DNA from 2 places in the Yersinia sp. SCPM-O-B-9106 (C-191) genome. Region 1 is predicted to be linked to the other one. Evidence: predicted binding sites of a transcription regulator. Region 1 holds the regulator's gene; the other holds the start of a gene.

Region 1 (5,876 bases):
CATTAGCCTGGATTTACCCTTTCATGAAGCGGGTGACACACTTACCGCAGGTGGTGCTGGGGGCGGCTTTTGGGTGGTCAATTCCGATGGGTTTTGCCGCTGTGAGTGAAAGTTTACCACTGGTTTGCTGGTTGTTATTGTTAGCAAATATCTGCTGGACGGTCGCTTATGACACTCAATATGCGATGGTCGATCGTGACGATGACCTGAAGATTGGTGTTAAGTCGACCGCCATTTTATTTGGTCAGCATGACAAACTGATTATTGGTTTGCTGCAACTGGCGACATTAGTTTTAATGGTGGCGATTGGCTGGCTGATGCATTTGGGGGGCGCATTTTATTGGGCCATCCTGCTGGCCGGCGCATTATTTGTCCACCAACAGAAGATGATTGCTGGGCGTGAACGTGACCCCTGTTTCCGCGCGTTTTTGAATAATAATTACGTGGGGTTGGTGCTATTTTTAGGGATTTTTATCAGCTATTTGCCCTAAATACACAGCTAGAAAACAGCCAAAAAAATGGCCAGATGATGAATCTGGCCATTGTTGTTTTTGCTTAGCGCGGCGAGGAAGAATTAGTTATCTTCTTTATCCTCTGCCTCAGGCTCTGGCAGTAGATTATTGGTTTCAGCCGGCATACTGACACTTTCAATCGTCAGCTTCACTTCCGGTGTCATCAATGCACTCAGCATATTGTAAACTTCCAGCGTATGTTCTTGAATTGCATCACCGCTATCACTGATATAACCCTCTTCGCGCAATGTGCCCACCAGGGTGGAGAACACGGCCTTATCGAAGAATTCCGGTGCGTTAATCCCATGCAGAACAGACAAGCGCTGCGCCATAATGCGGCTCTCTTTCTCCAACGCGCCCCGATTGATGCTTGGGTTCGCACTGAGTAACGAAAGGGTAATCGCATAGCGTTGCAGGGTTTCGCGCACCCCGGCGGCCAGTAATTGCAGCGGACGAATACGGGCCGGATTCAGCACCAATTCATTCCCTTTGTCGCAAATCAACTGCTGACGCGCCAGTTCATCAATCAGCGTGTCCAGTGTCTGTGGTAATTGTTCTTTACTGTAATGCAGGAATAATTCAGCTTTCAGCATCGGGTAGATCATGCTGATTTGCCGCAATAACTCGGCACGAGTGATACGCCGTTGATACATAACCATACTGGCAATGAGCGATGGCAATATCAGCAAATGCTGGATGTTATTGCGATAGTAGGTCATCAGCACGGCTTGTTCCCGTGGCAGGATGATAATGTCACCAATATTGTCTTTTTCCACCTCAAACTTATTCATATTCAAGGCGTGATTAAGTAACTCTTCCGGCGTCTTATCCGGCACGGTGACATCTTTTGCATAAGGCACATTGCGCATCAGTTGCAAGTAGCAATCGAGTTGCTCGAGCAGTTGCTCGCGAGTGAGTGAGCGCTGACGTGAGGCTAACAATGCCGTCGAACATAAGTTCATGGCATTAGCCGCCGCCGCATTGTTAATCCGAACCATAATCTGGCCAGCCAAATCATTCACTGCCGGTGTCAGCCAGCTTGGGCGCTGTGCTTCGATAGGGTCGATAGCATCACGCCACTGCGGCACATTGGTGTTCAGATAGGTGGTCAACGGGATTGGCTCACCAAAGTTGACATAGCCCTGGCCGAGATTACGCAGCTTGCGCAAGCCCCGCAGCATCTGCAACAGGCTCTCTTTCTCTTTGGTCGCGCCACGTAATTCTTTGGCGTAAGTCCCCACTTCCATCACATGTTCGTAGCCGATATAAATCGGCACTAAGGTGATTGGGCGCGAACCGCCACGCAACATGGCCTGTATTGTCATCGACAGTGTGCCGGTTTTAGGCTCCAGCAGGCGGCCAGTCCGTGAGCGCCCACCTTCAACAAAGTATTCCACTGAATAACCACGGGTGAATAATTCGCCCAGATATTCACGAAACACAGTTGAATAGAGTTTATTGCCTTTAAAGGTGCGGCGAATAAAGAACGCGCCCAGACGGCGGAAAATCGGGCCAGCTGGCCAGAAATTCAAGTTAATACCGGCAGCAATATGCGGCGGCACCAGCCCTTGATGATAAAGCACATAGGAGAGCAGCAGATAGTCCATATGGCTGCGATGGCAAGGCACATAGACGATTTCATGGCCATCTTGTGCCAATTGCCGCACGCGCTCTGCATTGTGGACATTGATGCCCTGATACAAACGGTTCCACGTCCAGCTCAAGACTCGGTCGGACAGACGCACAGCTTCATAAGAGAAGTCGGCGGCTATTTCTTCCATTAGCGTAATGGCGTTTTGTTGCGCTTTCTCGTGAGAGATTTTTTTGGTTCGCGCTTCATCGGCGACTGCTTTTTCAATTGCTTTGGACGTTAACAGTTTTTTGAACAAATCCTGACGGGCCGGTAGGCTCGGGCCAACCGCAGCTAACCGCTGACGCGAGAAATGCATTCGCGCTACGCGTGCCAATTTATGGGCGATGGTTTTATCGGTACCATGCTCACTGGCCATTCGACGCAGTGATACCGTGGTCGAAAAGCGCACAAAACTATCGCGGCCCAGCCACAATACAGCAAAGAATTTCTGCACGCCGTTTAGCACGCGCAGATGTGGCGTACCATGGCCTTCACGCCCCGGAGAGCGGCCAAACATCACCGAGACCGGCAGCATTTGGATATCCAGCTCCGGATTATTGCGATGCAGATCCAGATAATCGTGGAATAGCTTGACCGACTCCTGTTTCGGGGCGTAATAGCGAAACACCCGCGGGCCGTTATCGATAAAGACATGGCTGGGAAGGCTCACGCCATCGATTTCCAATGGAATCAATGGGTCGGGCAGATCCTGCGCCTGACATTGCGCTCGCAAAGTCAGCAAATCAGCCTTAGAATTGTAAGGTAAAACGTACAGAATAGGACGAGACGGGTCTAACCCTAACTCAGTCACAGGATCTGCCGGAATAACCTTGCTTTTTACCAACAGTTTAAGTGGTAAATTCAACAACTTATAATATATTTTACGCCAACCTGACATAACTACATGAAGCCTCTTGTTAGCAATTCGTCGCAAGGATACCAGAAAGTGGTTTTGAGATCTGTGGTGATGAGACAACAGAAAACGGCAAAAATCATCATTAACTTAAGATAAAGGCAATAAAATATGGCGAACCAATCAACAGGGTTAATCCGAATCTATAAAGCAGCGGGTTATTCTGTTAAAGGCTTAACCGCAGCTTGGAAAAATGAAGCCGCATTTCGGCAAGAAATGGTGGCCGCCATACTCGCTATCATACTGGCCTTCTGGCTGGATGTAGATGCAATCACACGGATTTTATTGATTGGCAGTGTTGTTTTAGTGATTATTATCGAAATCATTAATAGTGCCATCGAAGCCGTGGTGGACCGCATCGGCAGTGAATTCCACGAACTATCAGGCCGGGCTAAAGATATGGGCTCTGCCGCCGTGTCTCTGGCCATCTTGTTGGCGCTATTTATATGGATAACTGTGCTTTGGCAACATGCTGGTTAATCAATGCTGTTGATGTAAACAGTGATTAATCCCTGTTTTTATTCACTCTTTGGTTCCCAATACCTGCTTACCTGTATATACTCACAGCAAGACTGTATAAACAAACAGGGGGCGGAATGAAAGCACTTACTACCAGACAGCAAGAGGTTTATGACCTGGTGCGCGACCACCTAGCGCAAACAGGTATGCCACCGACCCGTGCCGAAATTGCGCAGCGTCTGGGGTTTCGCTCTCCTAACGCCGCTGAAGAGCATTTAAAAGCACTGGCCCGTAAGGGCGTTATTGAGATTGTCTCCGGCGCTTCCCGTGGTATCCGTTTATTGATGGAAGAAGAAGATGGCCTGCCACTGATTGGTCGGGTTGCCGCAGGTGAGCCGCTGTTAGCCCAACAACATATCGAAGGGCATTACAAAGTTGATCCTTCCATGTTTAAGCCGAGTGCAGATTTTTTGCTGCGGGTTAATGGGATGTCGATGAGAGATATCGGTATTCTGGACGGTGACTTATTGGCGGTACATAAGACTCAAGATGTGCGTAATGGGCAAGTGGTTGTTGCGCGAATTGATGATGAAGTGACGGTAAAACGTTTGAAAAAACAAGGTAATATCGTACAACTTCTCCCAGAAAATAGTGAGTTTCAGCCGATTGTTGTCGATCTGCGTGAGCAAAGTTTCACTATTGAAGGTTTGGCTGTTGGTGTCATCCGCAATGGCGACTGGATCTGATTTTAACGTTTATTTATATACCCTTCAATGGAAGGGTATATAAAGCATTTAATTCCTCTAATACTTAACTCAATCTAGTTTGAGAATATTCTGATAATAACTTATTAATTGCTGTTTTAACTGAAAATTACGAGTTTTTATTTCCTGTTTATTGCCATGGTGACAGTGATTAATATTAATCTTACTTTGATTGTCAGTATCCTTTGCTATAGTTATTCATACGGTAAGCGAAGCAACAATATTTAATTTAAATTATGACTGTGAATAACTCATTTAAATTAAATTTGTTTTTAGGGAGTAAATATACTTACCGTGTTGAATTAAATAAACTGACGAATCTTAAGGTAACGGAGATATTATGAATAAAGATCAAGTCGACGGTAACTGGAAGCAGTTTAAAGGTAAAGTTAAAGAGAATTGGGGCAAGCTGACTGATGATGACCTGACCGTCATTGAAGGTAAGCGTGACCAGTTGGTGGGTAAAATCCAGGAGAAATACGGCTATCAGAAAGAGCAAGCCGAGAAAGAAGTTAAAGCCTGGGAAGACCACAGTAAATATCGCTGGTAACAGCGTTAAATGGATTTAAACTGATATTGATATAAATCTATCGTGGCTCTCATTTTTCAGAATGCATTTTATTAAATGGCACATTCTATTAGTAGAGTGTTAATTTCTATTGCATCGTAGAGTGATGATTTTTTTAATGAGGATGTTCTGCTACTCCTGTATTTATATCGATATGGACACAAGGAAGTGTCTTACTTATATTTTATTATTTCCCACCTATTCTATATATGATGAACCGCATCCATTATATTGGATATAGGCGGTAAATTTTTTATAAGTGGGTTCCCTTCGAAACTGCCGCCTTTCTAGCGACAGTTTGATTTTATCACCAGAAGGTTATTTCTTTTTCGTCACAATAGAATGGTCGTGGTCACAATGTTCATGACTTTCACAGGCTTCAACTTCTCCACATTCCGCACATAAACCATGAGCCTCAACCACACTATGACGTAGGGTAAAACCCGACTGTTTTGCTAACAGCGCCAAGGCTTCTTCGATGCCGACTGTGGTGCGTTCTGTCACAATCTTGCAGCGATCGCAGATGAAAAGCGCAGAAGTATGAGTTGGTTCTTCAAAATGATGACACAACACATAGCTGTTCGCTGATTCTACGCGGTGAATAAACCCTTGTTCCAACAAGAAATCCAAAGCGCGATAAACTGTGGGTGGTTTTGCTTGCGGCTCAGAAATACGCAGCAGATCTAACAGGTCATAAGCGCTGATTGCACCGGGCTGCTGTGCCATTAATCGTAATACTTCAAGACGTTGCGGTGTCAGCCGGACGTTACGTTGTTGGCACAGGCTCTCCGCCTGGGCAAGCAGCTTTTCCTGATTGATAGGGTTCATCATATACATCCCGCAGCATTCGAATAGTATCGATTTTATCATATTTACTGATAATCGCCGATAGATGAAAAAACGAGGAGCCACGGAGTGTCAAAATTTTGGCAAGTCGCAGCAGTTAGCGGCAAATTTTCACTCTTTGCGCTACAACTATCACTCAGGCAGTCATCGTAAAGTTCTATGTTATAATCCCTGATTCCTT
Region 2 (5,876 bases), 1.6 Mb from region 1:
AAAAATATCGTCCCCTTCATCCTTGAGGCCGCAGGGGGTTAGTTGTTCTCAGTCTTTTAAAAACAAAAAGCCAGTCACAGATGACTGGCTTTTGAGGACTCATCAGCGATGTTTATTGATGGGCTAAATCGCCATCATCTTCACTGTTAAGAATGTCTTTATCTGTTTGTTTCATCAATTGGCTGGTAATCGTACCGGCAGTCATTGAGCCGCTGACATTCAAGGCGGTGCGCCCCATATCAATCAATGGTTCAACAGAGATGAGCAAAGCAACCAAAGTGACGGGCAAGCCCAACGCAGGTAATACGATTAGCGCGGCGAAAGTCGCGCCACCGCCAACACCGGCAACACCGGCAGAGCTGATGGTGACAATGCCGACCAGTGTGGCAATCCAGATTGGGTCAAGTGGGTTAATACCCACGGTTGGCGCAACCATCACGGCCAACATTGCAGGATACAAACCAGCACAGCCATTCTGGCCGATAGTCGCCCCAAAAGACGCGGAGAAACTGGCGATAGATTCTGGCACACCCAAGCGGCGAGTTTGTGCTTCCACATTCAACGGGATACTGGCAGCACTGGAGCGGCTGGTAAATGCAAACGTCAGCACAGGCCAAACTTTGCGGAAGAATTTCAGCGGGTTAATGCCAGTGAAAGACAGCAGCACGCCATGTACCACAAACATAATGGCCAAGCCGAGGTAAGAGGCAACAACAAAACTGCCCAGCTTGATAATGTCTTGGATATTAGAACCGGCAACCACTTTGGTCATCAAGGCCAGTACGCCGTAAGGGGTCAGTTTCATCACCAGACGCACCAGCTTCATCACCCAAGCTTGCAGGGTGTCGATAGCCACTAACACGCGTTGGCCTTTTTCTACATCATCTTTCAGTAATTGCAGGGAAGCTATTCCCAGGAAAGTGGCAAAGATAACCACACTGATGATTGAGGTTGGGCTAGCGCCGGTTAAATCGGCAAATGGATTTTTCGGGATAAAGGACAGAATCAGTTGAGGGACTGTCAGGTCAGTCACTTTACTAAGATAATTGCTTTCGATAGCACTCAAACGCGCTGATTCTTGTGTACCTTGCACCAGACCATCGGCCGTTAAGCCAAACAGATTAGTGACCAACACACCCACCAGAGCTGCGATTAATGTGGTGAATAGCAATGTGCCAATAGTCAATACACTGATTTTACCCAAAGAAGAGGCATTGTGAAGTTTGGCAACCGCACTTAAAATTGAGGCGAATACCAGCGGCATAACAATCATCTGCAGCAATTGCACATAGCCATTACCGACGATATTAAACCAAGTGATCGACTCTTTCAGTAGCGGATTATCTGAGCCATAGACCCATTGTAGCCCCAGACCAAATAGCACACCCAGCCCCAGACCGGCCAAGACTTTCTTGGACAGACTCCATTGTTTATGCCGGGTTTGTGCCAACAGTAATAGCAGTGCCACAAATAACAGCACGTTAATCACAAGCGGTAGGTTCATCCCCAAATCTCCAAATTATTATTTTAAATACTGGCCACATATTCTATGTCTATTTTTATCTAGAATAGAGCCACGCACAGGCAACTGCGCAAATTAGTCGCGTATGTTAGCAGTTACTTAGGAAGCTCACTTATACTCAAAAAGAATTTTATATAATTTTTTTACCTTATTTGTATGTAATTCATACAAATTGGGCATTATTCACACACTAAAATGTGATCATAATCTAAAATTCTTCAATTGCTCCATATAGGATTGTAGCGGAATAGTGGTGTCAGTTTGCCAATAGACGGAAAAACAAACTAATAGGACACATAATACGCGCTCTAATTGATTGCCTTTTTGTGGGCGTAATATTGGAACAGAAAAACGCCAACGGCATGGCCATAAAAGCGGTACTCCGGCAGGCGTAATCATATCGGCCAATAGATGGCTAAAATAGCCAATAATCATCGCGTGAAATGCATCCGCGGGGATAATCCAGTCACGAGAAATATCCATTTGAAAAAGCGCAATACCGCCGAATACCGCCAACAGGCTATGAGTAAACCCGCGATGACCAAATGCACGAGCAATAGGTGTTGATATCCACTTTAGTCGCTGACCAAGGATTGATTTGGGGTGATCAATATCTGGCAGCAGGGAAGTTAGCAGGGTGCCAGGGATAATATGCCACCAATCGCCATGCGCCAGTTCAGGGGTGAGGCCGACTTTCTTGGCAAAAATAACGCAGGCGACAGAAAAAATAAGGTGTCCTTCCCCTGTCATACTTGAATTCCGAATCTGTAGCTGTTGATTTATCCAGTATATGAGATTTTTAATGGCATGAATAGCCGTTACGCTGTAACTAAATGTCTCATTTTTCGTGGATTAAGGAAATGTCATTTAACCTGAGGTTTTGTAATGGAAATATCGGGTGTTGGGCTGAAATAGTGGCGTCAGACAGGGGCAACTTTGGAACGGCCATGGCTCACACTAGGGGGGGCTTAAAAAAGGGGAAAAGCAACTGGGAGTCAGCTTTTCCCCAAAGTCATACGGTAGGGCATAATTAACAAATAATGATGAGGGTACTAATAACTACAGATCTATTAACAACTACAGATCCATTAACAACTACAGATCTATTAACAACTACAGGTTTATTAATATCGACAGGTCTATTTACCCGGTCAAAATTAGAAGCTGTACTGCACACCTACGCGGTAACGAGTTTGGCGTTCGTCGGTTGCTTTACTACCAGGGACGTTACCGATAGCAACGTAGGGTTTCCAGCTTTTATCCCATTTGTAGGCGATTTTTACATCATGTGCCCATTCGTATTTTTCTTTATTTGCCAGAATTTCGTCTTCAGATTTCTTGTAGTTCAATTCATATTCAGCTGAATAGTCTTTCAAGAAATTATAAGCAAACAGCATGGTAAACTCATGGCCTTTCTCAGTTTTTTTAGTCTGAGCAGGTTGGTTACGTTTGTAATATGGGCGGTAACGTAGGGATGTTGAAAAATCATCAGTGAAAGCCACTTTACCGCGCACATATGGACGGTAATTATTGGAGTCAGAGGTTGAATCTAATGAGAATCCTGGTTCAACTTGGAAAGTTTTGTTGATTTTGTAAACATAGCTGGCAACGACTTCGGTGCCATTACTCACTTGTTCATTGAATGGTTTATTCGGAGTGGTGTCAGAACTGTGCTGGCCCCATTTCCCTTCTAAAGACAAGCCAAAGCCATTGGCAAAGCGGTTGGAAAATAGCAAACGATCTTTATGGTCAGATTTACTGGTGTCTTTCATTTCGTGCCGGTAGTCAATTGTTGTTGCAACAGAACTAAAGCTGATTACAGATGCCACTGCCAGAGTTAGTAATTTAAATTTCATTTTTATATAATCCCAGAGTTATGGTTATTTAAATCAAAATCAATTAACAATTCTATAAAGATCAACATACGACTAAAAATCAATTTCACGAACAAAGAAACAATGTTTCATTTATTGTGAATGCATATTCTATTTATATTAATAATTATTTTTGTGATCCAAGTCTGTGTTAGTGATTAATTTTTTAAACAGATATTAAATTGTGATGTCGATCTAATTGACTATTACTTTTTTTAAAACGAAATAACCCCGCCAAATTAATGGCAGGGTTTAATAGGGACTTAAGTTAAATTGGTTTATTAACGCATGGCACGTTTGAGAATACGGTCACCTTGTTTGTTAAAGTATTCTGCAGTTTCTTGTACAGTCTTCTGACCATAATCTATATATTGGATGGCATCACCGAATAGTGAAACAATCTGCGGGTCATCAAAGTATGGTGAAGTTGTCATTTTGTGTGGCAACTCCAATGCCATACTTAAACCGGCAACAGAAGGATCTTCATCTTTAATTACGCCGGTTTCGCGTAGTTGAGCCACCGCCGCTGCACTTAATGGTACGCCACGCTCCAGACCTAATGCTTCAATCCCTTCTGGGCTGTTCAACAAGAAGTTGATTAACATAGCACTTTCTTGTGGATACTTAGTTGATTTACCAATGGAAAGCATCTGCGCTGGTTTAAAGAATAAGCCAGCATCTTTTGCTCCTGGCAGCATCGGATATGGACCAAGCACCAGTTTAGCGGGTTTGGTCAAGTTATCAGAATACTTAGTTATAGTGGAGTTCCACATATAAGTACCTGCCCATTCACCATTAATCCACGGCTTCATTTCATACATATTACTCTTGCCGAATGAAGCATAGTATTTGGTAGATGGCATAACATGATTATCGACCATGGTTTTATACATGGTAAAGAATTCGACCCACTGTTCTGGCGTGTAGGCAAATTTCTTATTAGCTTCATCAATGGTTGGAATGTTGTATTTTTGTGTCATATAAGAGCGGATTAACGCTAAAGTATCTTGATGCTCTAATACTACTGGATAATATTGGTCACCCAGTTTTTCTTTAAATACTTTACCTGCAGCAAGCAATTCATCCCAAGTTTTAGGATATTCTACGCCAGCTTTAGCCCAGGTCGCATCATTGAAATAGAAGATACGTGCAGTCACTGAAATTGGAATGCCATTCAACTTGCCATTAACGGTAGTTTGTTTCAGTTCTTTAGGATCGAATTGTGATAAATCTAATTGTTCCTTAACACTAAACAAATTATAGAATCCGGTGCCGTCTTTAGAGAAAATAGGCAACCAGTTCCAGTTAGTTTGCATAACGTCAGGTTCAGTACCACCGGCAATTTGTGTCGTCAGACGAGATAAATGACCATCCCAGCCGGTATATTCTGCTTTAACATTAATATTCGGATGTTGTTTGTGGAATTCTTCTAATGCTTTTAATGTCACCTGATGACGGCCATTACCACCCCACCATGACATGCGTAAATTAACTTCGTCCTGTGCTGCAAAGGCTTGATGTGATAATAGTGCCAGAGTGGATGCTATTAGCGTGTGTAGGATCGCTTTTTTCATTGGGTACTGCTCCTGTTAAAGAGAGATATTTTTTTCTGTTTTTGCATCAAAGATATGGCATTTATCCATATCAAACTGGAAGTACACTGTGCGATGTAGACCATTTTCGATAATAGGGCGCGCTTCGTCAGACGGCAGACGGCAAGTCAGCTCAAAATCATCAACTTTGATATACATAAAGAATTCGTGACCCATGTTTTCCACTCGTACCAATTCACCTTGAGAGTGATTTTCAGTAAATGGATTCATAGACATGCTGACGAATTCAGGACGAACGCCAAAGAACACTTTTTCCCCGGCGTGGGCGGCAACTTTGGCTTGTTGTCTTGCATTTAATACTAAGGTGTATTGACCCACGGTCAGGCCAATTTCCCCGTCTTTTTCTACCAGCGTGCTCGGTTTGATATTCATTTCCGGCGCGCCAATAAAACCAGCAACAAACATATTGGTAGGGTAGTGATAGAGATTATCTGGAGTATCCACTTGCATAATGTGGCCCAGTTTCATCACACAGATTCGGTCACCCATGGTCATTGCTTCGGTCTGATCGTGGGTTACATAAACTGTGGTTGCTGCTTTACCGCTTTTTTTCAATTGCTTATGTAAGTCAGAGATACGAATACGCATAGAGGCGCGCAGTTTGGCATCCAAGTTTGATAAGGGTTCATCGAACAAGAATACGTCGGGCTTTTTAACAATGGCACGACCAACAGCCACACGCTGTGCTTGACCACCAGATAGCTGACGCGGCAAGCGGTCAAGCAAGTCTTCTAACTCTAAAATCTTTGCAGCTTCAGCAACTTGTGTTTCAATCTGGTCTTTTGGCAGTTTGCTTAATTTAAGGCCAAACGCCAGGTTCTCTTTTACAGTCATGTGCGGATACAGCGCATAGTTCTGGAACACCAT

The links. The regulator LexA, encoded in region 1, represses DNA repair genes until DNA is damaged. The targets are predictions, from matches to a motif close to TNCTGTATGTACATACAGNA.
Positions count from the first base shown of each region.
Region 2: OP863_RS11040 (metal-dependent hydrolase) is a predicted target of LexA. The motif match lies at 2,292-2,311, and genes of this name have one in related genera.

Region 1 is NZ_CP110791.1:3,985,541-3,991,416, reverse strand. It holds gene ubiA (4-hydroxybenzoate octaprenyltransferase) at 1-491, shown strand, start outside; gene plsB (glycerol-3-phosphate 1-O-acyltransferase PlsB) at 575-3,043, opposite strand; gene OP863_RS18030 (diacylglycerol kinase) at 3,170-3,538, shown strand; gene lexA (transcriptional repressor LexA) at 3,655-4,263, shown strand; gene OP863_RS18020 (CsbD family protein) at 4,622-4,831, shown strand; gene zur (zinc uptake transcriptional repressor Zur) at 5,168-5,677, opposite strand.
Region 2 is NZ_CP110791.1:2,399,013-2,404,888, reverse strand. It holds gene OP863_RS11050 (N-acetylmuramoyl-L-alanine amidase) at 1-26, shown strand, start outside; gene OP863_RS11045 (L-cystine transporter) at 113-1,504, opposite strand; gene OP863_RS11040 (metal-dependent hydrolase) at 1,724-2,272, opposite strand; gene OP863_RS11035 (oligogalacturonate-specific porin KdgM family protein) at 2,680-3,378, opposite strand; gene OP863_RS11030 (ABC transporter substrate-binding protein) at 3,678-4,970, opposite strand; gene OP863_RS11025 (ABC transporter ATP-binding protein) at 4,986-5,876, opposite strand, start outside.